DNA from 4 places in the Azospirillum mesophilum genome. Region 2 is predicted to be linked to each of the others. Evidence: predicted binding sites of a transcription regulator. Region 2 holds the regulator's gene; each other region holds the start of a gene.

Region 1 (3,950 bases), on a different contig from region 2:
GGCGGAGCCATCCCTCCACCTCCTCCGCAAGGAAAGCCCTTCTCCGCCGGAGAAGGGCTTTTTTCGTCGGTCGAGCACCACACCGGAGCGACAATAAGGCGCATCGACCAGCCTGCAAGCCGTCCGCCTTAATCAAAAAGACATTGCCTGGAGGCCGGTATGAAAAGAATGTTTTTTGTTTGCAGGCCATACTCAGAAGATGAACTGAAAGAGGCTTCGGAAAAATATTTTGGCGTATACAATATGTATTATATTGATGAGGATGACTTGAACATAAGAAAGTCTCTGCTGTCGATTTACAGAGGCAAAATCCCGAACAGCCATGCCGAATTCACAATATTGTTTGATAGCGTTTCAGTGTCACATTACCACAAAGGCGTTGTGAATTTTCATAAGGGACTCGATAGCCTGCAAATGATTGGACTGAAGAGCGAGCGCATCAGGAGAGGCCGGAAAGAGAGCATGAACAGCGAGATTGTCGGCGACGTTATGCTGCAGTTTTCTCAATCTGGGAGCGATTTATTCCGATCTCATTTCAATTTTGAAGGAATTATGATGTATTACACAGCCGGCAAGCATGACCTCAGGCCGGAGAGAGAAGACCATTTGACCGCCAAACGCTTCTGCCTGCGGAAGGTCACATCAAACCCTCACGCCACATCCTCCGAGATAAAGAAGTCGGACGCCGCGAAATGCTATCAGGAGTGCCGGGATAAAATTGCCGAGGACGAGAAACACATCTTTGATTATCTGTTGAACAGCCGACTGCGTTTTGGCGCGCTCACGATAGGCCTCTGACGTCACTTCAATAAAAAGCCCCTCCCCGGCAAACCGGGGAGGGGCTTTTTCGTCAGCGCAGGACTGCCGCGCCTTATTCCGGCGTGGCGGCGTCGCCGTCGGTTTCCGGGGTGCCCATCATCGCGTCGGCGACGAGGCCGGCGTTGCCGCGGATCTTCGCCTCGATGGCGTCGGCCGTGGCCGGGTTGTTGCGCAGGTAGGTCTTGGCGTTCTCGCGGCCCTGGCCGATGCGGGTGCCGTCGTAGCTGAACCACGCGCCGGACTTCTCAACCACGCCGGCCTGGATGCCGAGGTCGAGAAGCTCGCCCACCTTGGACACGCCCTCGCCGTACATGATGTCGAACTCGACCACGCGGAACGGCGGGGCCATCTTGTTCTTCACCACCTTCACGCGGGTCTGGTTGCCCACCACCGTCTCGCGGTCCTTGATGGAGCCGATGCGCCGGATGTCCAGGCGGACGGAGGCGTAGAACTTCAGCGCGTTGCCGCCGGTCGTCGTCTCCGGGTTGCCGAACATCACGCCGATCTTCAGGCGGATCTGGTTGATGAAGATGACCAGACAGTTCGACTTGGAGATGGAGCCGGTCAGCTTGCGCAGCGCCTGGCTCATCAGGCGGGCGTGCAGGCCGACGTGGCTGTCGCCCATCTCGCCTTCCAGTTCGGCGCGCGGCACCAGCGCGGCGACCGAGTCGACCACCAGCACGTCCACCGCGCCGGAGCGCACCAGCGTGTCGGCGATTTCCAGCGCCTGCTCGCCGGCGTCGGGCTGTGAGATCAGCAACTCGTCGACGTTCACGCCGAGCTTGCGGGCGTAGGCCGGGTCGAGCGCGTGCTCCGCGTCCACGAAGGCGCAGGTGCCGCCGTTCTTCTGGGCCTGGGCGATGGCGTGCAGCGCCAGCGTCGTCTTGCCCGAGCTTTCCGGCCCGTAAATCTCGATGATGCGGCCGCGCGGCAGGCCGCCGATGCCCAGCGCGATGTCGAGGCCGAGCGAGCCGGTGGAAATGACCTCCGTCTCGACCGTGTTCTCGCGGGCGCCGAGCTTCATGATCGAGCCCTTGCCAAAGGCGCGCTCGATCTGCGCCAGCGCGGCATCCAGGGCCTTTTGCTTATCCATGGAATCCTTCTCGACCAAACGAAGCTGTGCGGACGACATGCCCGTCTCCCCTTGTTAGACCACACGGTCAAAGGTCTTGCAACGGGGCACATCGTACCAGTTTTGTTCCTGCCGGCAAAGGCAAAAGTTCGCGAAACGTTCTCACTCTCGCTCTGCCTTCGTCCCTTGCTCGAACGCCACAGGGGGACTCTTGGTGGGGGACCCTTGGTATGGTGACGATGGACGGACCGGGCAAGGGGGAAAGCCCGGCGACCGTCGTTCTCCCGCCCCCCCTTCTCCCGCCCTACGACGCCTTCCCCTCCCGGATGACCTCCTTCACCTTGGAGGCGAGCTGCTTCAGCGAGAAGGGCTTGGGAAGGAAGTGGGCGACCTCCACCCCGTCGATGTCGCCCAGGCGGTCCTCGGCGTAGCCGGAAATGAAGATCACCTTCATGTCGGGCAGTTTCTGGCGGACGTGGCGGGCAAGCGTCGGGCCGTCCATCTGCGGCATCACCACGTCGGTGATCAGCAGGTCGATGCCGCTGCCGTCGTCGCCGATCTGCTGCAGGGCGGCCTCGCCGTTCTTGGCCTCCAGCACCTGATAGCCCTTGTTGCGCAGCGCGCGGGCGGAGAAGACGCGCACGGCGTCCTCGTCCTCCACCAGCAGGATGGTGCCGGAGCCGGTCAGGTCGCTGCCGCGCCGCTCGCGCGCCTCGCCCTGGTCGGGGCGCTTGACCTCGCCCATGTGGCGGGGCAGCAGGATGGTGAAGGTGGTCCCCTCCCCCACCACCGAATCGACGAGAACGAAGCCGCCGGTCTGCCGCACGATGCCGTAGACCGTGGACAGGCCGAGCCCGGTGCCCGACCCGACCTCCTTGGTCGAGAAGAAGGGCTCGAAGATGCGCTGGAGGTTTTCCTTCGGAATGCCGCAGCCGGTGTCGATGACCTCGATGGAGACGTACTCGCCGGGCGGGATGGTCTCGTGCTCGCGGCGCTGCGGGCGGTCCACGGAGTGGTTGGAGGTCACGATGGTCAGGCGCCCGCCCCCGGCCATGGCGTCGCGCGCGTTGACCACGAGGTTGATGATCACCTGCTCCAGCTGGTTCTGGTCCACCTTCACGTTGCCGATGTCGCGGCCGTGCAGCATCTTCAGCTCGATGTTCTCGCCGATCAGGCGCCGCATCAGGTTCGCCAGCTCCGCCAGCACGTCGGTGACGCTGAGCACGCGCGGCTGCAAGGTCTGCTGGCGCGAGAAGGCCAGAAGCTGCCGGACGAGGTTCGCCGCGCGGTTGGCGTTCTGCTTGATCTGCATGATGTCGCTGAAGGACTGGTCGCCCGGCTTGTGCCTCAGCAGAAGCAGGTCGCAGAAGCCGATCATCGCGGTCAGCAGGTTGTTGAAGTCGTGCGCGACGCCGCCGGCCAACTGGCCCACCGCCTGCATCTTCTGCGACTGGGCGAACTGCGCCTCCAGCCCCTTGCGCTCGGTCATGTCGATGAAGTGCAGGATCAGGCCCGACGCACCGTCCGCCCCCACCCCGCCGAGCCGGCGCGCGTAGAGCTGGGCGACCAGTTCCCGCCCGCCGGACAGCCGGACCTCCAGCGGCTCCGCCGGGTCGGCGCCGCCCTGCACGGCGGTCAGCCGCTCGGTCACCATGGCGCGCTCGGCCGGCACGATCAGGTCGGCCATGGGCCGGTTGATGACGCTGCCCGCCTGGCTGTCGATCAGGGTGAGGAATGCCTGGTTGCATTCGGCCAGCCGCCCGCCCTCGTCCACCAGCGCGATGCCGATGGGCGCGTCCTCGAAGAATCGCTGGAAACGTTGCTGGGACAGGCGCAGCGCTTCCTGCCACTCACGCTCCGGCGTCAGGTCGCGCACGACGGAGCGGGTGTGCACCGTGCGGCCGTCCTCGCCCACCACCACCGTCTGTGCCACGGACGCCTGGAAGCGGCGCCCCTGGAGCCCGCGCATGGTCACGTCGCCGCGCTGCTCCAGCCCGCCGCCCTCCAGCAGGTCGTAAGGCGCGGCACCGGCCGGCGGGTTGGCCAGCACCTCGTGCAG
Region 2 (3,950 bases):
ATCACCGCCACCTGCAAGCTGAAGGGCCAGACGGGCGTGGAGATGGAGGCGCTGACCGCCGTGTCCATCGCCGCCCTGACCGTCTACGACATGTGCAAGGCGGTGGACAAGGGCATGACCATCACCGACGTGCGCCTTGTCCACAAGGCCGGCGGCAAGAGCGGCGAGTGGGGAGCCGCCCCGTGATTTCGGCCGCTATGATTTCAGTCGGGGAGGCCCGCGCGTGCGTCCTCGCCGCCTTCTCGCCCCTGCCGGCGGAGACGGTGGCGTTGCCCGACGCGCTGGGCCGCGTGCTTGCCGAACCGCTCGTCGCCCGCCTGACCCAGCCGCCCTTCGCGGCCTCCTCCATGGACGGATGGGCCGTCCGCGCCGCCGACATTGCAACGGCGGAGGCCGGCGCGCCGGTCACCCTGCGCCGCGTTGGCGAGGCCTCCGCCGGCCACGCCTTCACCGGAACGGTCGGGCCGGGCGAGGTCGCGCGCATCTTCACCGGAGCCCCCCTGCCCGCCGGTGCCGATGCCGTGGTCATGCAGGAGGACACCGAGACCGAGGATGATCGCGTGCGGATCGGGCGCGCGGTGCCCGCCGGCCGTTTCGTGCGCCCCGCTGGGCTGGACTTCTCCGTCGGCGAGGAGCTTCTGCCGAAGGGCCGGCTGATCACCGCGCGCGATGTGGCGCTGGCGGCCTGCGCGAACGTGCCGTGGCTGCGCGTGCACCGGCGCCCGCGCGTCGCGGTGCTGGCCACCGGCGACGAGATCGCGCTTCCCGGCGAGCCGCTGGGGCCGAGCCAGATCGTCAGTTCCAACGCGCTCGGCCTCTGCGCGCTGGTCGCGACTCAGGGCGGCATCGCGCACAATCTCGGCATCGCCAAGGACGACCCGGCAAGCCTCGCCGCCATGGCGGCCGGCGCGGCGGGCTGCGACCTGCTGGTGACGACGGGCGGCGCGTCCCAGGGCGATTACGATTTCGTGCGGAACGTCCTGGGCGGCCTCAGCCTCGCGTTCACCGCCGTCGCCATGAAGCCGGGCAAAGCGATGATGTTCGGCACGGGCGGTGCGGTGCCGCTGCTCGGCCTGCCCGGCAACCCGGTGTCCACGGGCGTGGCCGCCGTCCTGTTCCTGCAGCCGATCCTGCGCGTTCTTCAGGGACTGCCGACCGACGACGCTCCCCAATGGGCAAGACTTGACGCGCCCTTGAAGGCCAACGATTCGCGCGAAGACTTCGTGCGCGCCGCCCTGACCCTGGATTCCTGCGGGGACGCGGTCGCGACGCCTTTCCCGCGCCAGGACAACGCCATGATGTCGCGCCTCGCCAAGGCCGACTGCCTGATCCGGCGCCCGCCCAACGCCCCGGCGGCAGAGCCCGGCGACCGCGTTCCGGTCATCCCACTCTCGGGCGGTGTACTCTCTCTGTAAAAGATGCCGCGGAATTGTGTTGGGCCACGTCTTCCGGGGCTTGACGGCGGTTGGGAACCAAACTAGAACAGAGTGGAACGTTTTACTTTTGTTCCATGTCCAGTGCGGCACCGGCCGGGAGGCACAAATGCTCACGCGCAAGCAGCATGAATTGCTGCTTTTCATCCACGAGCGGCTTGGTCAGGGCGGTGTGTCCCCCTCCTTCGACGAGATGAAGGACGCGCTCGGCCTCAAGTCGAAGTCCGGCATCCACCGCCTGATCACGGGCCTGGAGGAACGCGGCTTTATCCGCCGCCTGCCCCACCGCGCCCGCGCGCTGGAGGTACTGCGCTTGCCGGAGGGGCTGGAGGCCGGCCGCGGCCGGCCCCCGCGCGCCAAGTTCCAGCCGAACGTCATCAAGGGCGACTTCGCCTTCGCCGGCCGCGAGGCGAACCCCGCGTCGGAAACGGTGCAACTCCCGCTCTACGGCCGCATCGCCGCCGGCACGCCCATCGAGGCGTTGCGCGACAACTCGGCCTACGTGGACATTCCCGCCGCCATGCTCAGCACGGGCGACCACTACGCGCTGGAGGTTGCCGGTGACTCGATGGTCGAGGCGGGCATCCTCGACCACGACACGGTGATCATCCAACGCTGCGACGGGGCTGAGAACGGCTCCATCGTCGTGGCCCTGGTGGACGAAGCCGAAGTGACGCTCAAGCGGCTGCGCCGCAAGGGCAACACCATCGCCCTGGAACCCGCCAACGCCGCCTACGAGACCCGCATCTTCGGTGCCGACCGGGTGCGCGTCCAGGGCCGTCTCGTCGGGCTGGTTCGGAAGTACTGAGACTACGGACGATCAACGCGGCATCGTCCACGGGCGGTCGCCGCGTACGTCCCGGACGCTCTGCACGCGTACGCCCTTCATGGAGACGTACAGCGCCTGCGCTCCCTCGCGGCGCAGGCGCCAGCGGTCGATGACCAGCGGCGCCCGGCACCCACGCGCCGGTTCGGCGATGATCACCGCGTCGGCGAGGGTGCAGTCCTCCGGCAAGGCGTCCGGCGTGCGCAGCAGAGCGATGGTCCGGCCGTTCAGCCGGTAAACGCATCCCAACACGTCGCAACGCAGCCGCCCGTCGAGGCTGACGCCCTCCGGCGGCCAAACATCCGCCGGCCCCTCGCGCCCGTCCCGCCGCAACCAGGTTTCCGCCGCGCGTCCGTCGGCCTTGGCCGACAGGCTGAGATGTCCCTCCGCCGTGCGGACGGCCATCACCGTTCCGTCGCCGGTGACCAGGATGTCCGGTCGAGGAGTCAGCGCCGGCGACAACATTCCGGCCATTATCGGCACGAGGCCGAGCATCCTCCAACGCCCGCTCCAGATCACCAGCCACAGGCCGCCGCCCGTCACCGCCCCGATGCCCCAACCGGGCATGGCCGGGATGAGGATGGCGGCTCCGGGTAGGGCTGCGGTGACCTCCGCCGTCCAGATCACCAGCCGGTCGCCCCAGTTCATCGCGATCAGCGCCGGCGCCTCCAGCCCGAAGGGCATCAGCAGATAGGCCATCAGGCTCCATGGCATGACCCAGACGGAGGTCACGGGAATGGCAACCATGTTCGACAGCACGCCGTAGAAAGCCACCTGCTGGAAGTGGAACAGCGAATACGGTGTCGTCGCGAGCGTCGCGATCACGCTGGTGAAGGCAATGCCGGCCAGATGCAGTAGACCCTGGAGGAGCCATCCCGCCCCCTTTCGCCACCGAACCAGCACCGGATTCGCGACCTCGAAGACGGCGATCAGCGCCACCACGGCCGCGAAGGACATCTGGAAGCTGGGGCCGAGCATGCCTTCCGGTTCCATCAGGACGGTAACGATCCCGGCGAAGGCGACCAGCCGCATGCTGAGCGGTGATCGGTCGGCGATCACCGCCCCCATGATCAGCCCGGTCATCAGCACCGACCGCACCGTCGGCACGGGCGCCCCGACCAGCATCGTGTAGGCCATGGCGGAGACGATGCCGAACGCCGCCGCGATCTTTTTGATCGGCCAGCGCAGCGCGATCCAGGGCACCAGCGCCAGCAGGGCACGCACGACCCAGAAGACGATGCCGGCCGCGATGCCCACATGCAGGCCGGAGATGGACAGCAGGTGCGCGAGGCCGCTGTTGCGGAAGGCGTCCATGACCGGTTCCGGGATCGCCACCTCCTCCCCATTCAGCAGGGCGGCGGTGACGCTGGCTTCCACCGGGTCGGGAATGGCGCGCTGCACCCGCTCCGCGATCACCGCGCGCGCCCGGTCGAAGGCGACCGTAACGACGTCCCAACCGGACACCGGCGGCGCGTTCAGAACCTCCGGCGTGCCCAGCACGAATCCCACCGCGCCGAAGCCCTGGAAGAAGGCCCGGCGTTGGAAGTCGAAGGCGCCCGGTTCCGGCGGTGGTGCCGGCGGATGGAGGACCGCGCGCATCCGGACCACGGTCCCGGCCTCCGGCGGCACGAACTTCGCCGGCAGCCGGAGTCGCGCCTTGGCCGGAGTCGCCTCCGGCTTCAGCTTGTCGA
Region 3 (3,950 bases), on a different contig from region 2:
CGACGGGGCGCGGGCCTTCCAGGGCGTGGCACCGGACCTCGACCGGCACTGCGCCCGTGTCGTGCGCTCCGCGCAGGCCATGGGCTTGGCCCCCATGCTGACCGCCGGTGAGATCGAGGAACTGTGCTGGGACGGCATCCGCCGCTTCCCCAAAGAGGCCGAGCTGTACATCCGGCCCATGTTCTACGCGGAGGACGGCTTCGTCGCGCCGGACCCGGAGAGCACGCGCTTCGTGCTGTCGGTCTACGAGGCCCCGCTGCCGAGTGCCGCCGGCTTCACCGCTTGCCTGTCCACCCGGCGCCGCCCAAGTCCGACCATGGCGCCGACCGAAGCCAAGGCCGCCTGCCTCTATCCCAACGCCGGGCTGGCGCTGAAGGAGGCGCGGGAGCGGGGCTTCGACAACGCGGTCATGCTGGACCCCATCGGCAACGTGGCGGAGTTCGCGACGGCCAATCTGTTCATCGTTCAGGGCGGGGTCCAGGGCGGGGTGATCCGCACGCCCGTGCCGAACGGCACCTTCCTGAACGGCATCACGCGCCAACGGGTGATCGCGCTGCTGCGCGAGGACGGTGCTGTGGTGGAGGAGGGCACGCTGACCGCCCGCGACCTGATGGAGGCGGAGGAGGTCTTCTCCACCGGCAACTATGCCAAGGTCTTGCCGGTGACGCGGCTGGAGGGTCGGGAGCTTCCGGCGGGTCCGGTCTCAACCCGTGCCCGCGCGCTCTACTGGGAATTCGCCTTCCGTTGAGGCGGCGAGCGCCTGAAATCGGGCGGTATGCGGCCCGAAGCCCGGCTTGATAGACGGCCCGTTCGCGGGCATGATGGATCTCGAGTCGGCGGCTCCGGCCGGAACCGGGGCCGTCATGGCAGGAGGGGTACAGAATGCAATTCCGTGAACGGCGCCGCGTGATCCAGGTGATCCGCACCACCTACGACCCGGATCTGAAGCGCGGGCGCTCGGAGGTTCTGGGCAAGATCGACAAGGCGGCGCCGGCCATCACCGACAAGCTCCACAAGGCTTGCACGCCGGAAGAACTGTCGGAAATCACGACCTATCTGGCGACCCGGCAGAACACGCTGCGCGACGAGGCGGTGCGCGCCGGGGCCGAAACGCTTCCCGCCCAGATGCGCGCCGCGGCCGAGTATTTCCGCAGCCACCGCGACGAGGAGGCGAAGGACTTCGCCGTCGAAATCCGCGCGGCCTGGGATGAGCTGAAGGCCGCGATGCGCAAGGCCGGCTTTTCCAAGGGCAAGGTGAAGAAGAGCGCGGAGAAGGACCGGGACAAGGCATCCGCTCCCAAGGTTGACGCGGCACCGGCCGCCGAGGTGGTCGCTACGCCGCCGGCCGATAAGAAGCCGGTGCCTGAGAAGAAACCCGCCGCGGCGGAAAAGCCGGTTCCGAAGGCCCGGCCGGCGCGCAAGGCCGCGGTGCCGAAGCGGACGGAAACGGCTGCGGTCGCGCTGGCGACGGCGGTGGGCGATGCGGTGCCCACTCCGGGGCCGGTGGTCGTGCCGACCAAGCCGGACGGCGGGGCGGCGTCGTAAGAGGTCAAACGGAGTCGGCGATGGCGCGCGCCGCGTGGCGGTGGTGCGCCAGCGTTGCCGACAAGCGCGTCAGCCAGGAGTCCGTCGGCGCGCCGGAGGCGGGCAGGGCGGCGCGGCGGCGGGCGGCGCCAAGGCGCGCTTCCGCGGCAAGCTGGCCGTGCAGGCGCTGAACGGCGGCGCGGGCGCGGGTGTCGTGACGTTCACGTCCGCCCAGCATCGCCAGACGCAGGATTTCACGCGGCGGAGCGCCGTCATAACTGCGGTCCAGGCTGTCGGTCGAGGGATGGGCGGCGCGCGTCATAGGGCGGATGCTACGGAGCGCATCCGTTCCTGTCAAGGATAATTGTCCTAGGACGCGCTGCCCCGAAGGGGGCTACTGGCTCGCCCAGACGATGCGGGCCATCCACGCCACATCGGCGCGCGGGATGCTGCGGTCCGGGTGGGCGCGGTTGATCGACATCAGCTCGATCTTCGTCGCCGTCTCGCGCACCAGCTGCTTGGCCATCACCTCGCCGCCCTTGGTGCGCACCACCACGCGGTCGTTGCGGCGGATCTGCGCGGCCGGGGACACGATGATGGTGTCGCCGTCGCGATAGACCGGGTCCATGCTGTCGCCGGAAATCTCCAGCGCGTAGGCGTGCGGGTCGCCGATGCTGGGGAACAGAAGCTCGTCCCATCCCACGCCTGACGGGAAGCCGGCATCGTCGAAATAGCCGGCGTTGCCCGCCTGGGCGTAACCAATGACCGGCACGCGCTGAAGGGCGCCGGGACCGGCGGCCTCGCCGACAAGGCTCACGAACTCCGATAGCGACGCTCCGGTCGCCTCCAGCACCTTGGAGACGCTTTCGGTCGAGGGCCAGCGGAGCTTTCCGTCGCCGGTGGTCCGCTTGCTCTTGTTGAAGGTCGTGGGGTCGAGCCCGGCGCGCCGCGCCAGCCCGGACGCCGACAGCCCGTTCTGCGCCGCAAGGCGGTCGATGGCCCGCCAGATGTCCGCGTGTTTCAGCATGGGACGATAATCTCATAAACCGCGCGGGGCGTCCCTAGGAAGCTTTTCATAAAGTCCTTGACCAAGGAATAAAATCAGTACATAACGAGAACAGATGTTCGCCTTTGCCGCGCAATACGGCTCCGAGCCGGCCCTTTGGATGAGACAGGCCGGCTCTGCGAACGCTCAGCGTGCATTTAAAAAGGAGGCTCCGGCCATGGCGCTTCAGCGCAGCGTTACCACGTCCATCCCCGCGTCCATCTCCGATTCCTGCGGGGTCCCCTTCGGCAGCGCGGAGGAGGCGTGGTTCTGGTCCGTCCAGGCCCAGGAGGCCAAAGCGGCCGGTGCCCGCATCGTGGCCGGGCGGGGGCTGGTTTCCCGCCCCTGCGAGCCCGGCGACGTGCTGCGCGCCGTGGACCGGCTGTACCGCCACCGCCTGCTGCTGCGCGACCACCTGCATGTGCTCGTCCACTACGGCCGCCGCCTGCTGGCGCCCGACCCGCAGCGCCACCGCGAGCAGCGCGCCCACACCCTGTGGCGCGAAGCCTTCACCCAGTTGAGCCCCGTGCTGCGCGAAAAGGGCATCGTGCAATGAGCAGCCCGCCCGCCGCCGGCGCCGAGCCCGTGCCCCGCGCCTGGGTGGTGTTCCGGGGCGATGCGGAGCTGTGGTGGCTGCGGCTGCTGCGGCCGGGGTTCCGGCACTGCTTCGCGATCCTGAACGACGGGCGGCACTGGGTCGTCGTGGACCCGCTGTCCCCCTACACCGACGTGGCGGTGCTGGACCTGCCCGCCGGCTACGACCTGCCGGGCTGGTTCCGCGGGCTGGGCATGGCGGTGGTCGCGGCGCCGGTGCGGCGCGCCCTGACCCGCCCGGCTCCCTGGGCGCCCTTCACCTGCGTGGAGGCGGTCAAACGCCTCCTGGGGCTGCATGCCCCCGGCATCCTGACGCCCTGGCAGCTCTACCGCCGGCTGACCCGCGCCGCCACCCCCGCCTGAATCCCAAACCATCCCCCGCCCTCAACCCCGACACGGGAGATCCGTCCATGGCCAACCTGTTCAAGGCCCCCCGGCCGTCCACGCCGCAGCCCGCCCCCACGCCGGTGGTGGAGACGCCGGCCCCCGCACCCGCACCCGCGCCCGATCCAACGCCGTCCCCGCAACCCGCCCCGGTGCCCGCTCCCGTCGCGCCCCCGACCCCCGCGCCCGAGCCGGCACCGACGGCCACCCCGCCCTGGTGGGTGACGACCCCGGTCGCCGTTCCGGAGCCGGCTCCAACGCCGGTCCCGGCCACCACTCAGCCTGACCCGACCGCCACCCCGACCACTTCGGCCGATCCGGAGGTCGCCAAGGCCGCCGAGGAACTGCTGCAACGGCGCGCGCGCAGCCGCGCGGGCACGGTGCAGACCTCCTGGCGCGGGGT
Region 4 (3,950 bases), on a different contig from region 2:
GCTGGTTGAGGCTGGCCGCGGCAACATGCCCAAGCCAGACCGAAATCATGCACAGCACGACGGAGAGCACGACGTTCCACCCCGCCTGGAACCACTCGCCGTCCTGCATCAGCCCAAGCGTCTGGAGCGAGAAGGACGAAAAGGTCGTGTAACCCCCGCAGATGCCGGTCATCACGAAGATCCGGGCGTCCGACGGGACGAAGAGGCGGCCGTCCGGGCCGGTCAGCGTGGCGGTGAAGCCGATGACGAAGCTTCCGGCGACGTTCACCACCAGGGTGCCCCAGGGGAAGGTCTGCCCGACGGCGTTGGCGACCAGACCGGAACACCAGAAGCGGGCAACGCTGCCGATCGCGCCGCCGAGGGCGACCAGGCTGTAGGTCAGGAACATGCTCGTCTCGTGATGGGCGTGGTTGGCCCGGGGTGGTTGGACCGGATGGACGCAGGGCCACGGCAAGAACCGGGAACGGAGGGGTTCAGGCGACTCCCGCCACGGGCATGCGCGGCAGGAGGCGCCATCCCTCGCGGGCGGTGTGGGGAGGGTACACAAGTCCGCCCGGGAATCAACCGCTCGCATAGCTCCGGGTGTGGCGGGTTGAGAGACTGTGAGATGTTGGACGAAGACCTTCCGTCGTCATCCCCGCGAAGGCGGGGATCCAGAAAGCTCCGCACATAAGTGCTTGAACAGACTGGATCCCCGCCTTCGCGGGGATGACGGAATGAGAGAGGAAGGGCTCCGCAAAACCGTATTTGTCAGGTCAGGCGGGTCGGTTCGCGGATGGTTTCCTCCCCATACTGGAGCACCTGGACCTTTTCCAGCGTCACCAGACCGCTCTTCATCATGCCGTCGAGGACCGGCAGGAAGCCGTTCACCTTGTCCTCGCTGTCGACGATCTCGACGACGAGCGGAAGATCCTGGGAAAGCCGGAGGATCTTGGTGGTGTGCACCCGGCTGGAGTGGCCGAACCCCATGGCGCCGCGCAGCACCGTCGCACCGGCGAGGTGCATCTCGCGCGCCTTCATGACGATGCATTCGTAGAGCGGCTTGCCGTCGTGGCGGTCGTCTTCGCCGATGAAGATCCGCAGCAGCACCGCGTTTTTCGGAACGGTCATGGTGGCGCCCTCCCCATTGCCTGAGAGCCTTCCGTCCATATGGGGTCGGCGGCGGCTCAAAGCAGCGTCAGCTGGTCGCCCGGCGCCGGCGGCGGCTTGAAATCAGCGCAGTTCAGGTTGGCGTCGCGGGCGTTGAGGCCGAAGCGCTTGCAAGCCAGCTTGAAGCGCTTCGACAGCAGCTCCGCGACCGGGCCGGAGCCCGTCATGCGGTTGCCGAAGCCGGATTTGTACAGCCCTCCGTCCCGGCACTGGCGGATCAGGCTTAGCACCCGCTCCGCCCGGTTCGGCGCGTGGGCGCGCAGCCATTCCTCGAACAGGTCGCCGATCTCCAGCGGCAGCCGCAGCAAGATATAGTTGGCCTGCGTCGCGCCGGCCTCCGCCGCCGCTTGCAGGATCGCCTCCAGTTCGTGGTCGTTCAGCGCGGGGATCATTGGGCTGGCGAGCGCGGCGACCGGCACGCCGGCCTGCGTCAACTCCCGCATGGCGGTAAGGCGCCGGGGTGGCGTGCTGGCCCGTGGCTCCAGCCGGCGCGCCAGATCGCGGTCGAGCGTCGTGAGGGACATGCCGACGTTGACGAGGCCCTTGGCCGCCATCGGCGCCAGGATGTCGAGGTCGCGCAGCACCAGTGCCGACTTCGTGACGATCATCACCGGTTGGTTGAAGTCGCGGCACACCTCAAGGATGCCGCGCGTGATGCGCTGTTCCCGCTCGACGGGCTGGTAGGGGTCGGTGTTGGCACCCAGCGCCAGGGGTGCGCAGCGGTAGGACTTGGCGCGCAGTTCCGCGGCCAGCAGGTCCGCCGCGTTGGCCTTCCGGAAAATTTTCGTCTCGAAGTCCAGGCCGGGGGAGAGGCCGAGGTAGGCGTGGGTCGGGCGGGCGAAGCAGTAAATGCAGGCGTGCTCGCAACCCTTGTAGGGGTTCACCGAGCGGTCGAAAGGGATGTCGGGGGATTGGTTGCGGGTGATGATGGTGCGGCTGCTGTCCACGGACTGGGTGGTGCGCAGCGGGGGAACATCCTCGTCCTCCCAGGTGCGCCAGCCGTCGTCCACGGCGACGCGCGCCTCGCGCTCGTACCGGCCGCTGCGGTTGCTGACCGCCCCGCGTCCCTTGCGGGGCATGTTTGGGAGCGGCACATCGGGCAGTTCGTCCACCATGGCGCAATTCTGGCACGGCAATAGGAACAGATCAAGAACTTGAGCGCGGCCGTTCCCCTGGCCGATCGGCTACCCCCAAATTGTCTCTGCCCCGCCACGGTTGATCGGTGGAAGAAAGACGCGGCCTCCGGCGTTCATCCGGGTAAGAACCGTTTCTTGGAGCTTCCATGTCGCACATCCGCTTCGCTCCCAAGTCCCTCGCCGTCGCGCTGATGGCTGGTCTGGTCGCCCTTTCCGCCGGCGCCGCGCCGGTCCTGGCCGATCCGCCCGACTGGGCGCCGGCCCACGGCTGGCGCGCGAAGCACGGGCATCACCATCACGGCCGCGAGTATTACGAGGACGACGACGAGGTGGTGATCGTCCGCCGCCCGCCCCCGGTCATCATCCGGCAGGCCCCGCCGGTGGTGCATTACGCCCCGGCCCCGATCGTGGTGGAGGAGGAAGAGCCGCCGGTGATCGTGCAGCGCGCGCCGCGCGTCGTCCATCGGGCGCCCGCTCCGGTCGATTGCGGTGGGCCGCTCGACGGCAGTCCGCTCGGGGGCGATCTGGTCGGTGTGCTTGGCGGGGCGGCGGTCGGCGGTCTGGTCGGCTCGCAGTTCGGCCGTGGCGACGGCAAGCTGGCCGCGACGGCCGCCGGCACGCTCGGCGGCGCCATGCTCGGCGGCGCGATGACCCGTGGCGGGGGCTGCTGATCGTTCTTTTGCTCAGCCCACGCCCCAGCCGCCGGTGTCCGGGAAGGGCACGGGCGGCGGCGGGGCAGTGGCGGAGCCGGGGTAGACCGTGATCCCCTTCGGCAGCGGCGGCGCGTCCGCCGGGGTGGGCAGCAGGCGGGCGGCCTTGACCCACCAGCGCGGCTGTGTGGCCTGGATGGAGCGGGCGGCGGCCGTGGCGTCGTCGGCGCCGGCGTAGAGGCCAAAGCAGGTCGCGCCACTGCCCGACAGGCGAGCCAACAGGCAGGCCGGCGTGGACTCCAGCGCCGCCAGCGCATCGGCGATGACCGGGGCGACGGTCAGGGCCGGCTCGGTCAGGTCGTTGCGGCGCTCCCGCAGCAGGGCGGCGAGCGCGGCGGCATCGGCCGGGACCTCGGTGAAGCGGGCGGGCTGCGAGAAGCCGCCCGTGCGGGCCTTGAAGACGGCGGGGGTCGGCACCGGCACGCCGGGGTTGACCAGCACCACATGGGTTTCCGGCAGGGCGGGGGCCTCGTCCAGCACCTCCCCGATGCCGCCGAAATAGCAGGACCGTCCGGCGAGGCACACCGGCACGTCGGCCCCCAGCGAGGCCCCGACCTCATAGAGCCGCGGGTCGGTCACCGGCACGTCCCACAGGCGGGCGAGCCCGCGCAGCGTCGCCGCCGCGTCCGCGGAGCCGCCACCGATGCCCGAGGCGACCGGCAGCACCTTCTCCAGCACGACCAGCGCGTCGGCCTCGCGCCCGAGCCGGTTCGCCAGCGCGTGGGCCGCGCGGATGACGAGGTTCTGCGCCGGGTTCTCCCCCATCAGCGCCGGCCCGAACGGCCCCGAGATTGCCAGACGCGGCCCGACCGGCGGCAGGTCCACCCCGCGCAGGGCCACCCGCGCCACGCCCGGCTGCACCGACACTTGGTCCGCCACCTCGGCGAAGGCGACGAGGCTGTCCAATTCGTGATAGCCGTCCGCGCGGCGGCCGACCACATGCAGGTAGAGGTTC

What was found. The regulator LexA, encoded in region 2, represses DNA repair genes until DNA is damaged. The targets are predictions, from matches to a motif close to ATGTTCTANTTTGGTTC.
Region 1: recA (recombinase RecA) is a predicted target of LexA. The motif match lies at 2,004-2,020, and genes of this name have one in related genera.
Region 3: ACSVC7_RS00890 (S24 family peptidase) is a predicted target of LexA. The motif match lies at 2,618-2,634, and genes of this name have one in related genera.
Region 4: ACSVC7_RS19160 (PA0069 family radical SAM protein) is a predicted target of LexA. The motif match lies at 2,289-2,305, and genes of this name have one in related genera.

The regions. Positions count from the first base shown of each region.
Region 1 is NZ_JBPXMQ020000003.1:67,102-71,051, reverse strand. Features, by position in the region: gene ACSVC7_RS04510 (hypothetical protein) at 160-798, shown strand; gene recA (recombinase RecA) at 872-1,951, opposite strand; gene ACSVC7_RS04500 (PAS domain-containing hybrid sensor histidine kinase/response regulator) at 2,196-3,950, opposite strand, start outside.
Region 2 is NZ_JBPXMQ020000007.1:130,021-133,970, reverse strand. Features, by position in the region: gene moaC (cyclic pyranopterin monophosphate synthase MoaC) at 1-186, shown strand, start outside; gene ACSVC7_RS10190 (molybdopterin molybdotransferase MoeA) at 183-1,415, shown strand; gene lexA (transcriptional repressor LexA) at 1,543-2,241, shown strand; gene ACSVC7_RS10180 (ComEC/Rec2 family competence protein) at 2,254-3,950, opposite strand, start outside.
Region 3 is NZ_JBPXMQ020000001.1:184,542-188,491, forward strand. Features, by position in the region: gene ACSVC7_RS00875 (branched-chain amino acid aminotransferase) at 1-748, shown strand, start outside; gene ACSVC7_RS00880 (hypothetical protein) at 883-1,545, shown strand; gene ACSVC7_RS00885 (hypothetical protein) at 1,550-1,846, opposite strand; gene ACSVC7_RS00890 (S24 family peptidase) at 1,919-2,551, opposite strand; gene ACSVC7_RS00895 (hypothetical protein) at 2,748-3,125, shown strand; gene ACSVC7_RS00900 (hypothetical protein) at 3,122-3,526, shown strand; gene ACSVC7_RS00905 (hypothetical protein) at 3,574-3,950, shown strand, end outside.
Region 4 is NZ_JBPXMQ020000019.1:100,999-104,948, forward strand. Features, by position in the region: gene crcB (fluoride efflux transporter CrcB) at 1-382, opposite strand, end outside; gene ACSVC7_RS19155 (DUF190 domain-containing protein) at 751-1,110, opposite strand; gene ACSVC7_RS19160 (PA0069 family radical SAM protein) at 1,167-2,264, opposite strand; gene ACSVC7_RS19165 (glycine zipper 2TM domain-containing protein) at 2,432-2,956, shown strand; gene ACSVC7_RS19170 (4-(cytidine 5'-diphospho)-2-C-methyl-D-erythritol kinase) at 2,969-3,950, opposite strand, start outside.